4 regions of the Marinobacter sp. DS40M6 genome follow, and region 1 is predicted to be linked to each of the others. Evidence: predicted binding sites of a transcription regulator. Region 1 holds the regulator's gene; each other region holds the start of a gene.
The links. Region 1 encodes sigma-54, which starts transcription at its own class of promoters, with help from an activator protein. Its sites were predicted from a motif close to ANTGGCATNNANNTTGCTNT; they were not measured.
Positions count from the first base shown of each region.

Region 1 (5,944 bases):
ATGATGCTTTTGGCGTCCACCTGTCGCCCTTTGCGGCTGATCTGAATGCTGCTGTCGAATTCAGATGCCTTGCCCACCAGTTTGGCTGCGGCCCGGGCATGGAGCCCAAGTTTGTTGATGATGGTAATGGGGCGGCGGATCATAGGCGGTTCAGCTTTCCCTGCTTTGCAGGTGGGGCAGTTCGGTGTGGCGAACCTGCACATTGCTGTATTTGCCCGAGAAATAGCGGCCGAGCTGGTCGCAGATATAAACCGAGCGATGCTGGCCACCGGTGCAGCCGATGGATATGGTCATATAGCTGCGGTTGCTGTCTGCGAACGAGGGTAGCCAGTTTTCCAGGAATTGGGTCAGGTCTTCGACCATCTTACGGCTCAACGGCTCCTTTTCCAGGAAATCGATAACCGGCTGGTCGGTGCCCACAAACTGCCGAAGGCTGGTGTCCCAATAGGGATTGGGCAGGCAGCGCACATCGAACACATAGTCCGAATCCAACGGCACGCCGTGCTTGAATCCGAATGACTGGAATAGCAGTGCCAGTTCCTGGTGGCGCCTGCCCGCGACTCGTTGCTTTACCATATCCCGGAGCTCGTACATGGACAGCCCCGTGGTGTCGATGTAGAGGTCTGCCAGCTTGGAAAGCGGCTCCAGAAGCTTCTTTTCGTTACCGATGGCCTCCCTCAGGGAGGTCTTGTCATCACTCAGTGGATGCTTTCGGCGCGTGGCATGGAAGCGCTGCAGAAGAGACTGTTCATCGGCGTCGAGATAGATGATCTCGATGGTTACGCCAGTATCCTGAAGGCTGCGGTAGATATCCTCGAAGTTGCTCAATTCTCCGGAAAGGTTACGGGCATCGATGCTGACCGCCATCTTTCCCAGCCGGCTGGGAGAGTTCTGGTTGGTGGCTTCCTGTGTGAGGGGGAACAGGAGGCCAATGGGCAGGTTGTCAATGCAGTAAAAGCCCAGGTCTTCCAGAACATGTAACGCGGTACTTTTCCCGGAACCTGATCGGCCGCTGACGATGATCAGTTTCATAGCCCGTTCACCTTGGATGTGGAGTTGTTCAGCTTGTTTCGGCTGTCATCCGGCGATAGAGAGAGCCTGCATCAGTGCACTGACGCAGCTGGTCGCAGAATGCACGTTCGTTGAACTTTTCAGCAAGTTGGCTCAAAAGCTCAAGATGCTCGCTGGTGGCTTCCTTGGGGACAATCAAGGTGAAGACGAGGTCCACCGGCTGGTTGTCGATAGCATCGAACGCAACGCCTTCTTCCAGGGTCAGCAAAACGCCAACCACGTGATCCAGCCCTTCCAGTCTGCAGTGGGGGATCGCGATGCCCTGTCCGATACCCGTGCTCCCCAGTCGCTCCCGTGCGACCAGATTAGTGAATATCTGGGTGTCGCTGAGCAAAGCGTCGTGTTGCTGGATCTGCTCGGCAATGGTTTCCATAACCCGCTTTTTGCTAGAGGCAGGCACCCGGCAAAGGGTTAGCTCCGGCGCGAGAATGTTCTCGATAGTCAGGGATGTGTCGGTCATGAATCGACTGCATTTCCGTAAAAAAAGGCTGCGGCACGTGTTGCATGGTTAGCCAGTGCCGCAGCTCGATTAACTGTCATGCCGGGGGCGTCGTCCTAGCGGGCGCCGTTCCCGTGCATCCGGTCTACGTTCTTTTCCTTGTGCTTCAGAATCTGCCTGTCCAGCTTGTCTACCAGTCCATCAATGGCAGCGTACATATCGCTGTTTTCGGCCTTTGCGTGAATCTCACCACCTATCACGTGAAGCGTAGCTTCCGCCATCTGGCGCACTTTTTCCACCTCAAGGGTAACCTGGCAATTGCTGATGTGGTCGAAGTGCCGCTCAAGCTTTTCAAATTTGCCTGATACGTAATCTTTCAGTGCGGGAGTCAGTTCTACGTGATGGCCTGAAATATTGAGTTGCATAGGCTTCTCCTGTTTTCAGCTTGCCGGCACCCGTTAGGATACCGGCTGTGTGCCACAGCGTTATGCTGCAGGCGGTATACTTTCAGGAAAGGGCTCTCCCCGTGAGGCCGGGAACAGACGCTTCCTACACCAATCGCTTTCGCTCGTTGGACGGAGGAATGTGCATTGCCTCGCGATACTTGGCCACGGTTCGTCTAGCCACCTTGATACCCTGGTCTCCTAGCATGGCTGCAATTTTGCTATCGCTCAATGGCTTTTTCGGAGTTTCCGTTGCAATCAGCTTCTTGATCATCGCGCGGATTGCCGTGGATGAGCACTCTCCACCCTCGTCGGTACTGACATGGCTCGAGAAAAAATACTTAAGTTCAAATATGCCCCGCGGCGTGTGCATGTATTTCTGGGTGGTGACCCTTGAAATGGTCGACTCGTGCATTTCCACCGCCTGGGCAATATCCGAGAGAATCAAAGGTTTCATGGCTTCCTCGCCATGATCCAGGAATCCCTGCTGGTGCTCGACAATGCGCGTGGCCACCTTAAGCAGGGTTTCGTTGCGGCTCTGCAGGCTCTTGATGAACCACTTTGCCTCCTGCAACTGGTCCCGCAGGTAGGTGTTGTCAGCACTGCTGTCAGCACGCTTTATAAGAGAAGCATAGCTTGCATTCACACGAATGCGCGGTGCAATTTCAGGATTCAGCTCCACGCGCCAGCGTTCATTGTGCTTGCGCACGATCACATCTGGGATGACGTAGTCTGGCTCGGCCTGATCCAGGGTGTCGCCGGGACGGGGGTTTAACCCGGTAATAAGTGCCAGAACGTCCCGTAGCTGCTCTTCTTTCAGGCGGCTGCGGCGTAACAGCTGGGCGTAATCACGGTTACCCAGCAGGTTTATGTAGTGGGTAATCACCAGTCGCGCCTGAGCCAGCCAGGGTGTTTCCGGGGGCAGCTGATTCAGCTGGATCAGCAGGCATTCCTGCAGATTACGGGCGAACACGCCGGGTGGATCGAAGTGCTGCAGGCGATGAAGAACGGCTTCCACTTCGTCCAGTTCCAGCGGGTCTTCGTCGGATTCGTCCACCATGCCTGAATGAATTTCTTCAAGCGGAGAGGTCAGGTAGCCGTGGTTATCAACCGCATCCATCAGGGCATGGGCGATGGCCTGATCCCGCTCGCTCATGGGCGTCAGGTTCAGTTGCCATTCCAGGTGGTCCTGGAGCGTTTCGGTGGGGGAGTTACGGGTTTCGAAGTCGTGGTCGTTTTCGTCGTCGTTACGGGCTGCTGACGCGGGGGCTGACTGGTAAATGTCATCCCAAGCGGTGTCGACGGGAAGATCATCGGGAATGGTGTCGGGACTGTCCGTTTCTGATGACCAGTCAGGTCCGTTTTCGGATTCGTCCCACTCAGCAGCGGTGTCTGAAGCGGTGTTGGATTCCTCGGTTGACGCTGTTTCAGACGACTCGTTGTCACTGTCCGTTGATTCCGGATTCTGGTTGTCGTCGTCTTCGGAGGTTTCCAGCATTGGGTTGGATTCCAATGCCTGCTGGATTTCCTGCTGGAGGTCCAGGGTGGAGAGCTGCAGAAGCCTGATAGCCTGTTGCAGCTGGGGCGTCATGGTCAGGCTTTGGCCCAGCTTTAACTGTAGTGAGGCTTTCATAACCATGGTTCAGGATCCGTCACTCGGTCTCTCTCTTCCGTCACTCAGGCTCTCTCTTTACGTCATCAGGGCGCTTTCTGGAGCCGGGGTTGCACAAAAACTCTTTGTATGCTGGCTACTTGCCGCACCAAGCAAGTTCTTTGCCGAGTGTACTACAGGCGAAACTCGTTGCCCAGATACACTTCCTTGACCTGCTGGTTGGCCAGTATATCGTCCGAATTACCAGAGGCAATGATGTGGCCGCCGCTGACAATGTAGGCATTCTCGCAGATGTCGAGGGTTTCCCGCACGTTGTGGTCGGTGATCAGTACGCCGATACCCTTGTCCCGCAAGTGTCGGATGATCTGCTTGATGTCGCTCACGGAGATCGGGTCGACTCCGGCGAAGGGTTCGTCCAGCAGGATGAACGCCGGCTCCATCGCCAGCGCCCGGGCAATTTCCACCCGTCGTCGCTCGCCGCCTGACAGGGCCATGCCGACGCTATCGCGGATGTGGGTAATGTGAAACTCTTCAAGCAGTTCCTCTAACTTGGCCTCCCGGTCAGCGCGTTTGAGTTCGCGGCGGGTTTCCAGGATCGCCAGTATGTTGTCGCGTACGGTGAGCTTGCGGAACACGGATGCTTCCTGGGGCAGGTACCCGATTCCCTTGCGGGCACGACCATGCATGGGCAGCGGCGTTATGTCCTGATTGTCGATGGTGATTCGACCGTTGTCGGCGGGAACCAGGCCAACAATCATGTAGAAACACGTCGTTTTTCCCGCGCCATTGGGGCCGAGTAAGCCGACGATCTCGCCACTGCGAATTTCCAGGGAAACGTCGATGACGACCTTCTTCTGTTTGTAGCTTTTTGCGAGGTTACTGGCCCTGAGAACTGCCATCGATATCCTGTCCGTTAGGGTTGTTATCTGGATTGCTACCGGCGTTGCCGCGCGGCTGGATGACCATTTCGACGCGACCGCTGCCATCGCCCTGGTCAGCAGAGCCTTCTGCGGTCACCACGCGTTCGGCGCTGTCATAATGAATGACGTCGCCCCGGAACAGGTTGCCGCCCTGTTCGATCACAGCTTCGCGCTGAAAGGTAACCCGGTTGTCGGAGGCGGACCAGGTGATCGTTAGCGCACGGGCGTCGGTTTCGCCCTGGCCTTCCATGGCAGGCTGGCGGTAGCGTGCCGGGGTACCGGTGGCTTCAATGCGGCTGACGCCATTCTCATCCCGGTGGAGTACAACTTTGTCCGCCATAAGGTTGGCATCGCCCTGACTCATTTCAACCGAGCCGGTATAGGTTGCAATGCCCTGGCCTTCGTCAAGCCGCGCGTTGTCGGCATTGACCCTGATGGGTTGGTCAGACTCAAGATCAAAGGCCGCGGCGAACGGCATGCCCACGGTCATTGTCAGCGCCAGGACAATCGCTGAGACTGCCGGGCGCAATGCCACCGGTTGGTGCCGATTGCGGTGAGGGTTGGGCATGAATTTACTTGCCGGTCTCATAGCGTCCTTCCACGTCAGAGTCGAGTTCGAGGATTCGGTCATCAATCCAGGCCTTCATGCCGGTTGCGCGGGTCAGGCTGAACGAGTCGGTCAGTTCCACCGGGGCGTCTGTGTAAACAGTACGCTCTGTGTTATCCAGTGTCAGCGTTGACGTGGTTAATGTCAGGGGGCGCCCACCTTGGGCTTGCTGGGACACCCGAACATCCCCCGTCAAGTGGACCAGGTCGTCAGCTTCCATGAATTGGCCTTTGTTGGCCTGGACTTGCCAGGGTGCGTTGCCGGGGTCGCCGTAGAGCGTCGCATTCGGCGATTCCATAATGGTTTCGTTGCGGGCCTCGAATTGCTCGATACGTGGGCTTTCGAAGTGTGCGGTAAGCCGCCCGGTCTCGTCGAAAGACAGATAGCGACCATTGACCACGAAACCGTCTGGTTCCGATTCGCCTCTCAGCGCGGCGGCATCCACCGGCTCTGATGACTCGTCACTTTGCCAGAGCAGGAAAAACAGTGCCACTATCGTGACAGCCAGCCCCAGGGTTCGTACCCAGGGCCGGGTAAAGAGGGCTTCAGCGGCCATTCAGTCCTGCTCCAGGTAGGGTTGCAGGCTTGCGTTGAGCTGCCCGCAGGCGCAGAGCAGCAGTTCGCAGGCTTCACGGACCGCGCCGCTACCCCCTGCGGCCGACGTGCAAAAATCCGCGTGCTGGCGCACCAGCCAGTAGCCGTTGGGTACTGTTATGCCCAGTCCGGCGTAACGGATTGCGGGCAGGTCCGGCAGGTCATCACCCATGTAGGCAATCTGGTGTGGCGCGATCTCCAGCCGTGCCGCCAGTTCCCGCAGGGCGATTTTCTTGTCCTCTCGGCCTTGCATCAGGT
Region 1 is NZ_JAFCAE010000004.1:270,333-276,276, reverse strand. It holds gene JJO78_RS12025 (HPr family phosphocarrier protein) at 1-143, opposite strand, end outside; gene rapZ (RNase adapter RapZ) at 151-1,032, opposite strand; gene ptsN (PTS IIA-like nitrogen regulatory protein PtsN) at 1,061-1,531, opposite strand; gene hpf (ribosome hibernation promoting factor) at 1,627-1,935, opposite strand; gene JJO78_RS12005 (RNA polymerase factor sigma-54) at 2,060-3,586, opposite strand; gene lptB (LPS export ABC transporter ATP-binding protein) at 3,739-4,464, opposite strand; gene lptA (lipopolysaccharide transport periplasmic protein LptA) at 4,442-4,975, opposite strand; gene lptC (LPS export ABC transporter periplasmic protein LptC) at 5,058-5,648, opposite strand; gene JJO78_RS11985 (KdsC family phosphatase) at 5,649-5,944, opposite strand, start outside.

Region 2 (5,944 bases), on a different contig from region 1:
ACCAGTTTTTGCGTGGTGTTTCCTGAAAACTCGGCCAGCGGGCTCGAACGGCCGGCGCCCCGCTGATCCATAAGAATAACCCGGTAGCGCTCGGCGTCGAAAAAACGGCGGTGATAGTCCTCACATCCGCCGCCGGGCCCGCCATGGACAACCAGAACGGGAATACCATTCGGATTGCCGCTTTCTTCAACATACAGTTCATGGGGCGGATCAACCGCAATGCGATGCTGGGCGTTGGGCTTGATATCAGGGAACAGGGTGAGCATGAGGCGCTCCGGACAAAGGATTTAACCGGAGTTTAGCTGAAGACAACGAAAAAGGGGCGGGCCACATTGGCACCGCCCCTTAATATCACGTACTGAAGATTACTTCTTATGAGCGCGCTTACGCTCATTCTCGGTCAGAAGCTTCTTGCGCAGGCGGATCGACTTGGGCGTCACTTCCACCAATTCATCTTCATCGATGAACTCCAGAGCCTGCTCAAGGGTATGCTTGATCGGCGGCACCAGGCCGATGACCTCGTCCTTGCCGGACGCACGCATATTGTCCAGCTTCTTCCCCTTGGTGGGGTTAATCACCAGATCGTTGTCACGACTGTGAATACCACACAACTGACCTTCGTACACTTCCTGGCCGGGATCCAGGAACAACTTGCCCCGGCTCTGCAGTGTTTCCAGCGAATAAGTCAGCGCGGCACCAGTTGCCATTGACACCAGCACACCGTTCTGACGACTGGTCACATCACCGCTCTTAATAGGGCCGTAATGGCTGAAGGTTGAAGTCAGAATACCCGAACCGGAGGTCATGGTCAGGAAGGCGTTACGGAAACCGATCAGCCCGCGCGCCGGAATCGTATACTCAAGACGCATACGGCCCTTTCCGTCCGGCACCATGTTGGTCATTTCACCCTTGCGGAGCCCCATCTGATCCATAAGCGCACCCTGGTGCTGCTCTTCGATGTCGATGATGACGTTTTCGTACGGCTCCTGTTTAACACCATCGATCTCACGGATAACCACTTCCGGACGACCCACGGCGAGCTCAAAGTTCTCGCGACGCATGTTTTCGATCAACACTGAGAGGTGCAGCTCGCCACGGCCGGATACCTTGAACTTATCTGCCGACTCACCTTCTTCAACTCGCAGAGCAACGTTGTGCAGCAGCTCTTTTTCCAAACGCTCTTTGATGTTGCGGCTGGTGACAAACTTACCTTCCTTGCCACAAAACGGTGAGTCGTTGACCTGGAACGTCATGGAAACCGTCGGCTCATCCACCGTCAACGGCGGCAAGGCTTCAACATTGGCCTGGTCACACAAGGTGTCAGAGATGTACAGCTCATCCATGCCGCTGACGCAAATAATGTCGCCCGCCTGCGCTTCGTCGACTTCAACACGCTGCAGCCCGGAATGGCCCATGATCTTGAGAATACGGCCCTGGCGCTTTTTGCCGTTGGCACCAATGGCCGTAACCGGAGAGTTGGTTTTAATTTTGCCGCGCATAATGCGGCCGATGCCAATAACGCCCAGGAAGCTGTTGTAGTCCAGCTGGGAAATCTGCATCTGGAACGGACCATCCCGGTCGACGTTGGGTGCAGGTACGTGATCAACGATGGCCTGGAAAACCGCGTCCATGTTGTCGTCCAGCTTTTCGTGATCCATTCCGGCAATGCCGTTCAGGGCACTGGCGTAGACAATCGGAAAATCCAGTTGCTCATCGCTGGCGCCAAGGTTGTCGAACAAGTCGAACACCTGATCCACTACCCAGTCCGGGCGAGCTCCAGGGCGGTCAATCTTGTTCACGACGACAATCGGGTGCAGGCCCGCATCAAACGCTTTCTGGGTGACAAACCGGGTTTGTGGCATCGGGCCATCAATAGAGTCAACCACGAGCAACACGCAATCGACCATACTCATGACACGCTCGACTTCACCCCCGAAATCGGCGTGACCCGGGGTGTCCACGATATTGATGTCGTAGTCGTGCCACTTCAGCGCCGTGTTCTTGGCCAGAATGGTAATACCACGTTCTTTTTCCTGGTCATTGGAGTCCATGACACGCTCGTTTTCGAGCTCTTTGCGATCCAGAGTGCCGGACTGGCGAAGAAGCTGGTCAACCAGTGTGGTCTTGCCATGGTCAACGTGGGCGATGATGGCGATATTACGAAGTTTATCAATCACAACTATAATCCTGCAGCATGCACTGAATGACCTGAGAGGTCTTCAGTAGGCGCAAAGCCCCTTACATGCCGTCTCAAATCCGTAAAATGAATTTCATTTGTCGGGCCGGGAAGCCCGAATACCCCCTGAAGAAACTCAGCGTCTGTGCTGAATACCTGAGGCAAAAATGAAGTGGCGCGCAGTATATAGCAAACTCACTTGCGTTTATATGAAGAAAAACGCTTATCGAAGCAACAACCCAACCGCATCATTTTGGTGCATTATTTCAGCTATCGCACCGTTTTAACGCACCACGAAAGAGCGATAGGGCCACCCAATCAGCACATATCGCTCCAAAACAGCCCGAACGCCTTGGTATTGCGCACTTGTGGCGCATGCATCAAAAACTGGCAAGGCTATTGCTAAACCTTAAGCAGCCGAATTTGCAGGTAACTCGCAACAGCTTTTGTTAAGCTGCCCTACCTGAAAGAAAGATCGGGAGTCAGCACTGCTGAACGATCCGGCAACAATGTACACAGAAATCGCCCGCACGGCGGGATAACAGACGGAGCATGCACAATGTCCAAGACGATTGATCTGATCAAGGAACACGAAGTCAAATGGATCGACCTGAGATTCACTGACAGCCGTGGCAAAGAACAACACGTAACGCTGCCGGCCACCGAGGTGGACGAGGACTTTTTCAGCGACGGCAAGATGTTCGACGGCTCTTCAATCTCCGGCTGGAAAGGCATCAATGAATCCGACATGATTCTGATGCCGGACGACAGCACCTCCGTGCTGGACCCGTTCACCGAAGAAACCACACTGAACATTACCTGTGACATCGTAGAGCCTTCCACCATGCAGGGCTATGAGCGTGACCCACGCTCCGTTGCCCGCCGTGCGGAAGAGTACCTCAAGTCCACCGGCATCGCTGACGGTGCCCTGTTTGGTCCAGAGCCTGAGTTCTTTGTTTTCGATTCTGTTAAATGGAATGTGGATATGCAGGGCGCTTCCTACCACATCCACTCTGAAGAAGCCGCCTGGGTATCCGGCGAAGACTTCGATCGCAACAACATCGGTCACCGCCCGGGTGTTAAAGGTGGTTACTTTCCGGTTCCGCCAGTGGATAGCCTGCACGACCTGCGTGGCGCCATGTGTGCCGCTATGGAATCCATGGGCCTGGAAATTGAGGTTCATCACCACGAAGTCGGCACCGCTGGCCAGTGTGAAATCGGCGTTGGCGCCAACACCCTGACCCGCAAGGCTGACGAAGTGCAGATTCTCAAGTACTGCGTACACAACGTGGCCCACGCCTACGGTAAAACCGCCACCTTCATGCCCAAGCCTGTGGTTGGTGATAACGGCTCCGGCATGCACGTACACATGTCCCTGAGCAAAGACGGCAAGAACCTGTTCGCAGGTGACAGCTATGCCGGCCTGAGCGAAGCAGCGCTTTACTATATCGGTGGTGTCGTCAAGCACGCCAAGGCCATCAACGCCTTTACCAACCCTGCAACCAATAGCTACAAGCGTCTGGTTCCGGGCTACGAAGCACCGGTTATGCTGGCCTACTCCGCCCGTAACCGTTCGGCCTCCATCCGTATTCCATACGTGAACAGCCCGAAAGCACGTCGTATCGAAGTGCGTTTCCCTGACCCGGCGGCCAACCCGTACCTGGCGTTCGCTGCATTGATGATGGCCGGCCTGGATGGTATCCAGAACAAGATCCACCCGGGCGATGCCATGGACAAGGATCTGTACGACCTGCCGAAGGAAGAAGCGCTGAACATTCCGAAGGTTGCTGAAACCCTGTCCGAAGCTCTGGATTGCCTGGCTGAAGATCATGAATTCCTGACCCGCGGCGGCGTGTTCACCGAGGACATGATTGCCGGCTACATCGATCTGAAGCGCGGTGAAGTTGAGAAACTGAACATGACCACACATCCGGTCGAGTTCCAGCTCTACTACTCCTGCTAATCCGTTCGTAAGGATCAGCAACCCAGAAAAGCCCCGCCTCGTGCGGGGCTTTTTCGTGTACGACCGCACATTTCGGCCAGCCTTAACGGAATGTAACCAAGCTACCGGGTAATGGCGTTGAAATACTCATGACTGGCGCTGATAATCGGATAAAACAATCAAACAGGTTGTCTCTATGAATGCACGGTTCGCACTACTCTCAGGCATTGTCGCTCTCGCGGCGTTTCCGGTTTCCGCCGAGGTCTATCGCCAGGTGGATGCTCAGGGCAACGTTACCTATACCGACGAACCCTCGGAAGGCACGCCTGCTGAGGAGATCAAAGTGAAACCGGTCACCACGGTCACCCTGCCAAAACTCGAAGCGGTTCGTGAGCCAGAGCGGTTGCGGGAAAAAGTGCAACAGGAAGGCTCCGTCTACGACAGCGTCCGTTTCCTCGCGCCGGGCGATGACCAGGCCTTCCACAGTGGCAGCGGCGACGTGGAATTCCGCGTGACCAGTTCACCTGGCCTTCGGGGCAGCCACAAGTACGAAGTGACACTCGACGGCCAACCGGTTGGCCAGAGCGCTTCCGGGACAGTGATGGTGCGCAATGTGTTTCGCGGCACCCACGATGCAGGCGTCAATATCGTCGACAGCAACGGTGTTACCGTCAAGAGCGGCGAAACCATTACCTTCACCATCCACCGGCCCAGCGTCAACAACTGATGCACCCTTCCGGGGCCCCGACCGCTTCGAGCCGGGGCGCCATACAAACGCAGACCTGTAGCGGTTAGCGAACCACCACGCCATTCTTGATTGCACCATTTTAGTGCGATCGCACCATAAAAAAGCCATACTCTGACCATTCCCAGGGCGGATATCCGCGGGCAGGCTTTACGCAATGATATTTCTGCACTACACCACGCCGTGTTCACAGGCCTGTAACCCGCATGCCCGCTAAATGCGCACTGTCATAGCCACGAACAGCCAATGTGGTTCGTTTTTTGCAAAACTGCCTTAGCAACCCGCAAGGCCCATCAAAAGGGACAAACGAATGGCAATACCGGCCGGATACAAAAGCATACTGGACAGCCTGACCACAGCCGTACTGGTGCTGAGTGACGGGTTGCGGGTCCAGTACCTGAATCCGGCGGCCGAAAGTCTGTTTGAAACCAGCGTAACCAGAAGTAAGGGAGCCCCGATCAACGACATCCTGATCGACTCTGAAGATGCCCTGCAAACACTGTATGCGGCAGCCGAGAATGGCCAGTCGTACACCAGACGCGAAGCGGAGTTCATACTGACAAGCGGATTGCGGCTAACGGTTGATTATTCCGTGTCCCCCATAAGCCTTGAGCCAACGGAACTGTTGATCGAAATCCAGCCCAGGGACCGCTTGCTACGGATCAGCCGGGAAGAAGACATCATCTCCCAGCAGGAAACCACCCGGATACTGGTCCGGGGCATGGCCCATGAAATCAAAAACCCTCTTGGAGGTATTCGCGGGGCCGCCCAGTTGCTGGACCGCGAGCTGCACAACGAAGACCAGAAAGAATACACCCAGGTGATCATTGCAGAAGCGGACCGCCTGCGAACCCTGGTGGACCGCATGCTCGGCCCGAACAAAGCCCCAAAAATGGCGTCCACCAATATTCATGAGGTTCTGGAGCGCGTCAAAACCCTTTTGGAAGCTGAGAGCCGCGGCCGCCTGAACTTCCGAAGAGATTACGATCCCAGCCTGCCTGAGTTCCAGGGCGACAAGGAACAGCTGATTCAGGCTTTCCTTAACATCGCCCGCAACGCCATGGAAGCCGCGTTCGAGAAC
Region 2 is NZ_JAFCAE010000008.1:64,078-70,021, reverse strand. It holds gene pip (prolyl aminopeptidase) at 1-266, opposite strand, end outside; gene typA (translational GTPase TypA) at 366-2,177, opposite strand; gene glnA (glutamate--ammonia ligase) at 2,736-4,139, shown strand; gene JJO78_RS18200 (DUF4124 domain-containing protein) at 4,315-4,845, shown strand; gene glnL (nitrogen regulation protein NR(II)) at 5,174-5,944, shown strand, end outside.
Region 2: the regulator sigma-54 is predicted to act here: its motif matches at 2,563-2,582, upstream of glnA (glutamate--ammonia ligase).

Region 3 (5,944 bases), on a different contig from region 1:
AAACACGTCCGCGCCACCGTCTGTTTTCAGGTCGAAAACGTCCATTGGAGCGGCCTGAGCTACCGAGAACGTTCCCACCAGCATCGCCGCTGCAATCAGCTTTGAAGTCATTTTCATTTTACTGCTCCTTGTCTACATCTTATGATTCTCATCAACCGCCCAAACCAATGCAGTTGTCGTGCCAATTATTTATTCATTATTAAACAATAACTTACATTGGCAATATTTGGGTTGCGTAAAATATACTGACACACCGCCATTGATCCTCAGCGATTGCGCTTTGACTTCCGCGAAAGCGAAAGTCCAATCCCTAGCAGTCCCAGCGCGAACAAAGCCAGCGTACCCGGCTCTGTGACATTGGCGACTGTTATGTTGTCGATGCCGTACCCATCATTGGGGTTGTTGGAAAAAATACTGACATCCCCCAAACCCGCTGCGTCATAGAGGCTGACATAAAAAACTCTGCCGTTGCCCAGAGCGGACCCAAATATGTCGTTGAAGCTGAAATCGAACCCGCCAATCGAGAGGCGTCCGCCAGCATCGTTGGGGTCTGTCATATAGAAACCCATGGCGTTAAAACCAGTCGCTGGAGAAATAACCATCTGGCGTGCATCCATACTGTCCAACCAGTTATCCCCAGATACGGAATAGCGCCCGCTAAAGGGACTGGCGCCGGCGTTCAATACGGCAAGACCGCCATTGCAATTATAGGGACCGCTATCGCACAAACCGCCTGAACCTGGCACCGCACTGGTAAAGGATCCAAAACCCACTGAGGACGTGATGGTGCCGGCCTGGCTTCCAACGGTGTAAAAAGAATTATCATCGAACGTTTCGGTGAGATAACCGGAATGCGCAGCGTCCAGGAAGTCCTGTTCCGCGGAGGCGGCCGCTGTAGCGCCCTGGCTACTAATACTGAGAATGGGCGCAGCGCTGGCCCAGTTGCAGGCGCCAAGGAGAACCCCAATGGCGCCGACTGTTTGTAGTGTGTTCATATCAGTACTCCATATAAGCTGACAGAATCGTCTTCGATAGGGAGTAACTACTGCATAAGACGTGCCACGGCTTCAACTGGTTCATTTTCAGTCAGTTAGAAGCCCGCACATTTTCTCAATGTAAAGTTTTTCGACAACCCCTCGCTATGCCCGGAGAGCAGGCGCTCCAATCAGTTCAGATAACAAACAGATCAACAAATTCGTGTGCGGGGGTCGACTCCAATAGCGCTTGATCTTTACACAGGTTAAAGATCTTCTCGCAGCGCTGACCAGGAAACCGGGTCGCCAGGTTATGGCGGAACTTATCCTCAAGCAGGGGAATCCCCTCCTTTCGGCGACGGCGATGGCCAATGGGATACTCAACTGCCACCTTATCCGTGCTGGTGCCGTCGGCGAAGAACACCTGAATCGCATTGGCAATTGAGCGCTTATCTGCTTCCAGATACTCACGCGTGTATCGCTCATCCTCAACCACGTCCATCTTGTCTCGGAGTTGGTCGATCATCGGATTGGCCTCATGGAAGCTGTCTTCATAATGCTCCGCTGTCAGCCTCCCAAAAATCAGCGGTACAGCAGCCATGTATTGAAGGCAGTGATCCCGGTCGGCCGCGTTTGCCAATGTGCCCTGTTTCGAGATGATACGGATGGCAGATTCGTGGGTGGTGATAACGATTCGTTCGATGTCATCCAGGCGGTCTTTTACCTCGGGATGAAGTATGACCGCTGCTTCCGCCGCTGTTTGAGCATGGAACTCGGCCGGGAAGGAAATCTTGAACAGAATGTTTTCCATCACGTAGGCGCCAAAAGCCTGGGGTAAAGTAAACTGACGCTTGTCCTCAGGTTTCAGTTTCTGATCTTTATTGGTTTTGCTGAACAGAACGTCGTAGAAGCCCCATTGGGGCGCCGTGAGCACCCCCGGGATACCCATTTCTCCCCGCATTGCAATATCGGCCAGCCGCACGGCCCGGGACGTTGCATCTCCCGCCGCCCAGGATTTTCGGGAGCCAGCGTTCGGCGCATGACGGTAGGTTCGCAGCGCCTGACCGTCCACCCAGGCATGGGACAAGGCCGACAGCATTTGATCGCGACTGGCACCCATCAGTTTTGCGACAACAGCGGTTGAGGCCACCTTGACGAGCACAACGTGATCCAGCCCCACCCGGTTAAACGAGTTTTCGAGTGCAAGCACCCCCTGGATTTCATGGGCCATGATCATAGCCTCCAGGACATCCCGCATGGTCAGGGGCGCCTTGCCCTCCGCCACCCGCTTCTGGGACAGATGATCCGCCACGGCCAGTATGCCCCCCAGGTTATCCGAGGGGTGGCCCCACTCCGCCGCCAGCCAGGTATCGTTGTAGTCCAGCCAGCGCACGATACAGCCAATATCCCAGGCCGCCTTTACCGGATCGAGTCTGTAAGGAGTGCCCGGAACACGGGCGCCATGGGGTACAACGGTGCCGTCAACCAGCGGCCCAAGGTGCTTGGTGCATTCAGGAAAACGCAGGGCGAGAAGGCCGCAACCGAGGGTATCTATCAGGCAGTTTCTCGCGGTATTCCAAGCCTCTTTGCTTTTTATCCGATAGCCGAGAGCGTAGTCGGCGATTGCCTGCAGGACGTCGTCATAGTCGGGGCGAATGTTCTGATCAGCGTTGGAGCTCATTGCGAATCCCTTATTGGTTTTGGATCTCAGTGAGAGACTAAGAACGAAAAACAGTCATGCCAAACAGGTTAGTACATCGGCCCGGCCGGGATACAGCCATCCAGATCTTAAGCGTTGACTTTTTATACACTTTTCAATGCCTCACCGGTGACCAGAGTATTCAGAAAATGGCAACCGGCTGTTTTAACCGAAAAATATCCAAGCTGGCTTTTTTCTTGCTGAGAACGCAGTCCGGAGACCACTCTGCAGGAAACGCGGGGTGAATATGGATATCTGTAAAAACGCAAGGAGAATGAAGTATGAAAGGATTTGACCACAAAATAGTGATTGGCCTGGGATTGGCCGCTGCAATGGCTGGGAACGCTTACGCAGCCCCCATCGTAAACGTCGTCAACTCTGACGGCGACCTCTACAACACCGAAATGCTGACCGGGTATTCAACCGACGGCTCGCTGATGGACGGCATGGAAGTCACTACTTGCTTTGCCAGCGCAGCCTGTGAAACCGTGGCATTTGACGGTACAGTCGGCAGCTCTTCCTATGGCGAAGCCATCGGTAGTGGCTGGAGCTTGTCTATCAATGGAGACACCTACAGCTCCCCGTTTACCTTCAATTCCGTTCAAGACGTCACCAGCATCGTATTGAACGGGCGTCCGGGAAACACGATCTTTGACATTGTTGGTAGCGACTCCCGCTCACCAGATTCAGCCCTGGGCAAGCCTTTTCGACTGTCCAATTCCGGCGATCTGACGGATAGCACAACCGTGAACGTTGAATACTCCGACAAGCTTTCCCTCGATGGTGTATTTTACGACGACCTGTTTACAACCATGGCTATCGATTTCGATGGCAGCCTGTTCTCAGGCATGTTCAGCTTCCTGAGCGATACTGACAACAACGATTTCGACGCCGGTAGCCCGATTACTCCGACCAACCCGGTTCCGGAACCCAGCACCCTGGCCCTGCTGGGGCTTGGCGCCCTGGGTTTTGGACTGCGTCGCCGTAGTCGCAAGGCATAAGTAGAGCGCTTCGGCTCCGCAAGCTCGACAGGTGTTTTGCGGAGCCGGAACGTGGGCCTCCAGGCTCAAGCTGGTGAGGCTTTTAGCTTTCCAATCATTACCCTTCAGTTTATTGCCCGCAGATCCGAGGTGACGAAACTCAATGTCCCTCTCTCTAGCTCCAGCTCTTCTATTGCGAACCCATCCTCACAGAAAGACACGACACTGAGGTGACTGTTAATCGCATAAAGAGAGTCCATAGAGTAACAATTGTAAGGCAGCGTCATTACCTTGCTTGTTATGTTCCCGGTGGTTTCATTGACGGCCCATATGTCGGGGTTGAGCAATCCCGCAGGGCTGAGCACATCCCTCTCGATGGAAGAGCTCATCGCCAGCACTTTTGCTCGGTCTCCGCCACGAGTCAGATTCATCGACGTTGCATAGTAGGTTTCCGCGTTAGGCACAACCGGGCCACCGGGCCGGCCTACAATCAGGGTTCTGTTACGACCTGAGAAATCCAGGAAATTGACGAAAAGCAGTGATTCCGTTCGAGAAGCAACAAACGTAGATTCCACCGCAAGAAGCAAATCGACCTCACCCGAACTCAGATCGACGGTATAGACTTCACCGAGAGGGTCTGAGCGATCAGCACCCTGAAAAGTCGTCCATAAAGCGATGGCTTTGTCGCCCATAACGACAACATCGTCGAGCGCCCAACCATCCGCAAACTTATCTGAGAAATCAGCAAACAAAGAGGCAGATCGATTGATTTCATCGACCTTGTGCAACACGCCACGGTCCGCGATGATTGTGTATTTGTCGTCCTCGATCAAAGAGAGTGACGCCAACCTGGCAGACTCAGAAAGTCCCGACAGCACAGGTTGTGCGCCTGCAAGACCGGAGTCCAACAGCATTGCAACTGATGTAATCAAAAACTCGCCGTCACTGAGCACACCCACAAACGTCTCATCCCGTGTGGGGCCGGGTTCTGCCATGGGGTAGACTCTCGGCACCCAAGTGCTTCCCGCCACCCGCTTCAGCTCAGCGCCTGACTCTCCATACAGGATGATCGTCCTTTCGGCATAGTTATTGGCGACCACAAAATCGATATCGCCGTCGCCGTTGAAGAATACATCCGTGTAGGATGACACCCCATCCGCTTCCCAGACCTCGAACGTATTGGCTCCCAATGTCCACCAGTAATGCGTGTCGTCGGAATCAACCGAGAGGTCGCATGTCAGATTACCGCCGGACATCGCCAGATTGACAAGTCCTGTCGACAGGTCACTGTTCACGAAACCCTTAACGGAACAAGGTTCCTGCCCGCCACCAATATTCGACAGTTTGACACTTGTTCCATCAACGCGGCTGTGAATCGACACGCTGGTTGAGCTTGCGGTTACGGCGGCTGGAGCGAACAGATTGTCGGTAAAGACACCCCCGGCAAATACCTGCCCACCCACCTTATCCCCTGCCTGCACATAAGCCAGCGAGTGAGATTCAAGATTACGACGATAAACCCGTGGGTTCTCGTTCGTGCCTCGTAAGGAATAGTCGTGCTCAATATAGCCATCCAGTTCAGGCAGGGATTTCGCCGTCACTCCGGGGCCAGCGTTGTCTTGCCCAGCTTGCGAAGAATTCGATGATGAGGAGGATCCACCGTCACCACATCCAACCAATGCCAAGGCGATTGAACAAACAATAAGAGGAAGGCCAGACGGACCGAATGGTTGCGACATTTTTCACATTCCGTTGAAATTTAAGCGTTTATCTCTTTTATTCAAAGAGCTTACAAGCGCTGAATTCTGGAATCGTGAAACCTGTCGCAACCAGCGTCACAATTAGATCAAGGGCACCCTAACCCAACCTTCCATAAGCACTCGCGCGCTGCGGCTCATGATGGCTTTGGTGGCTGTCCACTGGCCGTTGACCAGACTGGCTTCCGCACCAACCTGCAAGGTGCCTGATGGGTGGCCGAAGGTCACGGAGGTTCTGTCACCGCCGCCGGCGGCCAGGTTAACCAGAGTTCCCGGTACGGCAGCTGCAGTAGCAATAGCAACGGCGGCTGTTCCCATCATCGCGTGGTGGAGCTTACCCATGGAAAGGGCCCGCACCAGCACGTCCACATCCCCTGCCCCAATGGCTTTGCCACTGGAAGACAAATAGGCAGAAGGCTTTGCCACAAACGCCACCTTGGGCGTGTGCTGGCGGCTGGCGGCCTCTTCTACGGACTGAATCAGTCCCATTTTGACAGCACCGTGGGCGCGGATGGTTTCAAACATCGCCAGGGC
Region 3 is NZ_JAFCAE010000003.1:391,394-397,337, forward strand. It holds gene JJO78_RS09405 (PEP-CTERM sorting domain-containing protein) at 1-117, opposite strand, end outside; gene JJO78_RS09410 (PEP-CTERM sorting domain-containing protein) at 267-995, opposite strand; gene prpD (2-methylcitrate dehydratase) at 1,171-2,655, opposite strand; gene JJO78_RS09420 (PEP-CTERM sorting domain-containing protein) at 2,955-3,674, shown strand; gene JJO78_RS09425 (hypothetical protein) at 3,779-5,392, opposite strand; gene prpF (2-methylaconitate cis-trans isomerase PrpF) at 5,495-5,944, opposite strand, start outside.
Region 3: the regulator sigma-54 is predicted to act here: its motif matches at 2,858-2,877, upstream of JJO78_RS09420 (PEP-CTERM sorting domain-containing protein).

Region 4 (5,944 bases), on a different contig from region 1:
AGCCAGCGGCGGGTAGGAGGATGTCCGCGAGGTCCGTGGTATCGGTGTGGGCGACGCAGTCTGAAACAATCACGGTGGGACAACGCGCCAAGGCCTCCCGAACCCGGGCCGAATCCGGCAGACTGACCGCCGGGTTGGTTCCCATGATCCAGATCACCCGGATATCACCACGGTGAACCGCCTCAAACATGTCCACGGCCTTGTAGCCCGGACCATCGGCCACCACACCGGTACCCCAGAAATCCGCCACTCGTGATCGGGCCCCCGGGCTGTCGTAATCCATGTGAGCGGCCAGGGTATTGGCCAGTCCGCCCACTTCCCGTCCACCCATGGCATTGGGCTGGCCGGTCAGGGAGAAGGGCCCCGCTCCGGGCTTACCCACCCGGCCTGTCGCCAGGTGACTGTTAATAATCGCATTGCCTTTATCGGTGCCGGCAATCGACTGGTTTATGCCCTGGGAAAAGCCGGTGACGGTGCGCGGCGTCTGAGCAAACCAGGCATAAAAGGTTTCGACATCCTCCGGCGCAAGATCACACTGCTCTGCGACCGATTCGACGCTTGGGGCCGCCGCCCGTGCACTTGCCAATGCGTTATCGAAACCCTGGCAGTGCGCATCAATGTAGGCCTGATCCAGGCCACCGTGATCGGCGAGCCAACTCAGCAAACCGTTGAACAATACCGTATCCGTACCTGGCCGCAACGCCAGGTGAAGGTCCGCCAGTTCACTGGTGGCGGTGCGGCGTGGATCAATAACAACCACTCGACGCCCATCCCGCGCACTGGCCTTCATACGCTGGTAAAGCACCGGATGCGCCCACGCGGCGTTACTGCCAGCCAGAACCAGCAGGTCAGCCAGCTCCAGGTCCTCATAGCAACCCGGAACCACGTCCGCCCCAAAGGCCCGTTTGTGAGCAGCCACAGCCGACGACATGCAAAGCCGGGAGTTGGTATCCACATGAGGTGTGCGAATGAACCCTTTGGCCAGCTTGTTGGCGACGTAGTAGTCCTCGGTCAGCAACTGGCCCGACAGGTAAAAGGCCACCGACTGTGGGCCGTGAGTCTTGACGCTGTCCTGTATCGCATGCGCCACCTCGTCCAGCGCCTGCTCCCATTCGCTGCGGCGCCCCCTGACAATCGGGAACAGCAACCGTCCGTCTTCCTGGCCGGTGGTTTCGTGAAGGCTGGCACCTTTCACACACAGACGCCCCTTGTTCGCAGGGTGGTCTTTGTCCCCGGCCACCGGTGTGCCGCCGTCGGAATAGGCCATCACGCCACAGCCTACCCCGCAATAGGGGCAGGTGGTATGAACCGGGTCCGGGCCAGTAGTGTTGAGTAAGTCCACGGTGTCTCCTGAGTGTTACACGCACAAAAAAGCCCGCAATGTCCGGAACTCCCTGAACAGGCAGGAACCGGGCATGCGGGCTTCGTTGCCAGCATTCAGTACCGGGATCAAGTAACCCCGGGCCTGGCAGTTTATGGTTGGCGTGTCAGCTTTCGCTACAAACGTTTCCCAAAGCCCGTGCAAATCCAGGGCCACTCCCGGAGAAAACCGGCCAGCAGGTGTTTCAGCAAACTCTGGGACCGCTCAATACCCCCGTGCCAGGAGTCATAACAGTGCAAAACGCTCAAAAACGCCCAATCAGAGCGCACAGTTAACGAATAAAAATATTTGCCCATGACCTTGAGAAACGGCTATTCCCCTGCTCGCAAGGCACTTCCCGTGACCCTGGCAAATTTATTGCACTGACACTGATGGAACCGTTTTGCTGACAGCGTTAAAGAGAAAGGCATCCAATGCCTGTACATCGAGGAAACCATCATGAATTCGCCAGAACCCCTTCGCATCCTTCTGATCGACAAGGACCCCGAACGGGCAAGCCAGGTTTGCCAGGCGCTCAGACATGAGGGCCATGAAGTCATTCGCCAGCGCCCGGATGCTACCGGCCTAACCGCAGCGGTTGCCCGCGACCAGCCGGACATGGTGATCATTGATATGGACTCGCCCGACCGGGATACCCTGGAGAACATGAGCACCCTCAACACTCACGCACCCCGGCCCATCGTTTTCTTCGCCGACCAGCCCGGTGATCGCGCCACCATCCATGCCGCAGTGAAGGCGGGGGTCAGCGCCTACGTTGTCGACGGCATACAGCCGGACCGGGTTCGCTCGATCATTGACTCAGCCGTAGCGCAGTTCGAATCCTTTCAGGCACTGAGGACAGAGCTGGAGGAAACCCGCTCGGCACTGGAAGACCGCAAGGTTATTGAGAAAGCCAAAGGGCTGATCATGCGGCATGAAAACTGCGACGAGGAAACGGCCTATCGTATGCTGCGCAGCTCTGCCATGGAGCACAGCGAACGCCTGGCGGTGATGGCGGGGCGCGTTATCAAGCTGTTGGAACGACACAGCCAGGGCTCGGCCGGTGCCATCCAGAAAGCATCCTGATCAACGCTGTTAGGGAGCATCCATGGTTCGTCCAACCCCGCTTCACAAGCATCCCGGATTCAATGTCCGCCTCGGCTTTGTGCCGCTGCTCGATAGCGCACCATTGATTGTTGCGCGAGAGCTGGGACTGTTTGATGCCGAAGGGTTGGACGTGGAACTGGTGCGTGAAGGCTCCTGGGCATCATTGCGCGACAAGGTCAGTTTTGGCCTGCTGGACGGCGGCCACATGCTGGCGCCGATGCCGCTGAGTATGTCCCTGGCGACCGACCGCCCCAAAGTGCCCGTTGTGGTCGGCATGGTGCTGAGCCGCAACGGCAACGGGATTACCCTCAGCGCTCGGCTGCATCACGAACTGACCCATTCAGCCACGGATCTGGAGAACCCCATTGCCACCGCTCGCGCGCTGATACGCGTGGCCAGGGGCAGAGGCGAGCCAATACGATTGGCCTCCGTGGCGCCCTGGTCCAGCCATGACCTTCAGCTCCGGGACTGGCTGGCCTCTGCCGGGCCAGACGCGGAAAAGCACGTGCAGATCATCCCCGTATCCCCGATACAGATGGTGGACGCGTTTCGATCAAATACCATCGAAGGCTGCTGCGTCGGTGAGCCCTGGAACAGCTTGCTGGAGTACGAGAAGCTGGGGCATATTCTCCATTCCGGCCACCAGATCTGGCAGAACGCCCCTGAAAAGGTTCTGGGTATGCGCGCCGACTGGACGGAGCAGCACAACGTGATGCACCGGCACCTGTTGCGGGCACTGCTTGCAGCCTGTCAGTGGCTGGATAACCCTCACAACCATCGCCTGCTACGGGACATCCTGGCCAGGCCCGAGTATCTGGGTGAACAGATCAACGTGCTGGATAACCACCCGTACAGTCTGTTCCATCCGCGATTGCATCAACACTTTTTTCGCCACTCCGCCAACTTCCCCTGGCTGTCACAAGCCCATTGGCTGGCAACCCGCCTGACGCTCCGGGGTCAACTCGGCCCGGTGGACGGCGACATGGTTCGTCAGGTCGTCAGGCCGGATCTGTTCCGCAACGCCGCAGCTTCCATGGGCATTGACGCACCGGTTATCGACAGCAAGACTGAGGGCCGGCACCAACTCCCCTTTACCCTGTCGGGGCGCTACGGCCCCGTGGATGTTGCCAGCGACCGCCTGTTGGGAGAGCACCTCCACGACTGGCTGGCCGACAACCCCATGGCTACGCCCAATAAAGAAGCGTCACGCACTAAAACAGCCACGAAATCCCGCCCTCAATAACACTCATTTTTGTGCTCATTCATTATTATTTATAAATATCAATAACTTAAAAACATGGCACGCAGACTGCTTTGTCAACATGGACGATCTTGCATTCACTGCGCGGGTAAACGGCAGTGACGAAAACTGACAGAACATCAGGCATTGAGGCCTGCATCCCGGAAACGGGGGGCAGGCTTTTTTTTGTCTGAATAATACTCCGGGAGAGCACCATGCAACTGAGAACACTGGCAGCGACATTCTTGATCTTGACGGCGGCGGGCTCAGTACACGCCGACATCGGCCCGGCCGAAAAGCCAGACCTGAAGCTCGGCTTCATCAAACTGACGGACATGGCGCCACTGGCCATTGCCTGGGAACAGGGATTTTTCCTGGATGAAGGCCTGTTCGTGGAACTCGAAGCCCAGGCCAACTGGAAAGTCCTGCTCGACGGCGTGGTGACCGGCACCCTTGATGGCGCCCACATGCTGGCAGGCCAGCCACTTGGTGCGACCATTGGTTACGGCACCCAGGCGGACATCATCACCGCGTTCAGCATGGACCTGAACGGCAACGGCATTACCGTATCGAACGACGTATGGGAGCAAATGCGCCCACACATTGAAGACGGCAGCGACGGCAATCCCGCTCATCCGATCAGCGCCACTGCTCTGAAACCGGTCATCGACCAGTACCGTGACAAGGGCGAGCGTTTTCGCATGGGCATGGTTTTCCCGGTGTCCACCCACAACTACGAGCTTCGTTACTGGCTCGCTGCAGGCGGCCTGAACCCAGGCTATTACGCTCCCCAGCGTGGTGACACCAGCGGCAACATAGACGCCGACGTTCACCTGTCGGTCACGCCGCCACCGCAAATGCCGGCCACCATGGAAGCCGGCACCATTCAGGGCTATTGCGTGGGCGAACCCTGGAACCAGCAAGCAGTGTTCAAAGGCATCGGCGTGCCGGTCATCACCGACTACGAAATCTGGCCCAACAACCCTGAGAAAGTATTCGGTGTTACTGAAGCCTGGGCAGAACAGTATCCCAACACCCATCTCAGGCTGCTTCGTGCACTGATCCGCGCCGCCCACTGGCTGGATGAAAATGACAACGCCAACCGTGAAGAGGCGGTGAAAATCCTGTCCCGCTCAAGCTACGTGGGCGCCGACGAGGAAGTGATCGCTAACTCCATGACCGGCACCTTCGAGTACGAGAAAGGCGATGTCCGCAAGGTGCCGGACTTCAACGTGTTCTTTCGCTACTACGCCACCTACCCGTATCCCTCCGATGCCATCTGGTATCTGAGCCAGATGCGCCGCTGGGGGCAGATTGCCGAGCCGAAGTCCGACGACTGGTATATGGAAACCGCAGCCAAGGTCTATCGCGCGGATATCTACAAGGAAGCGGCCCGAACCCTGATCGAGGACGGCACGCTCAAGGCAGAGGATTTCCCGGACCTGGATGCGGAAAACTTTGCGCGCCCGCACCAGGGCGAGCTGATCGACGGCGTGGCCTTCACTCCGAGGGAACCGAACGCCTACATCGACAGCTTTGAGATTGGCCTGAAAGGCTCGCAAACCCCTTAAGACTTGAGTGTCAGGAGACATCACATGACCACGCTCAGCCAGACCGACTCGTTATCATCAGGCCAACGCTGGCTCCGTGCGTTGACGGAAAAGCTGTCCGGCCAGAACCTGGCCGAAACCTTCCGCCAGTTGCTGCTGCCAGCTATCGGTATCGCGCTGTTCCTCGGCTTCTGGCATCTGGCCGCGCCCCAGGTGCAAACATCGCTGGGGGCCTTCCCGGGCCCCGCCGATGTGCTGGAGCAGTCTGGGCAGTTGTGGCAGGAGCACAGCAACCAGCGGGACCGGGCGGCGCAGTTTGTCACCATGCAGGAGGATCGCAACGAACGCATCCTGGCGGAGAACCCGGACGCGGAGGTGAAAATCCGCGACTATCCCGGCGCACCCACGTTCATCGACCAGATCTTTACCAGCCTGGGTACGGTGTTGGCCGGCTTTGTACTGGCAACCCTTATTGCCGTGCCTCTAGGCATCATTATCGGCCTGAACCGCCACTTCTCGGCGGCCATCAATCCTCTGATCCAGATTTTCAAGCCGGTATCGCCACTGGCCTGGCTGCCGCTGGTCACGATGGTGGTCTCCGCTACGTACGTGAGTGATGACCCGATGTTCGAGAAGTCATTCCTGACCTCGATGATCACAGTCACCCTGTGCAGCCTGTGGCCAACG
Region 4 is NZ_JAFCAE010000001.1:487,625-493,568, reverse strand. It holds gene JJO78_RS02160 (nitrate reductase) at 1-1,342, opposite strand, end outside; gene JJO78_RS02155 (ANTAR domain-containing response regulator) at 1,820-2,446, shown strand; gene JJO78_RS02150 (CmpA/NrtA family ABC transporter substrate-binding protein) at 2,469-3,710, shown strand; gene JJO78_RS02145 (CmpA/NrtA family ABC transporter substrate-binding protein) at 3,923-5,278, shown strand; gene JJO78_RS02140 (ABC transporter permease) at 5,303-5,944, shown strand, end outside.
Region 4: the regulator sigma-54 is predicted to act here: its motif matches at 3,764-3,783, upstream of JJO78_RS02145 (CmpA/NrtA family ABC transporter substrate-binding protein).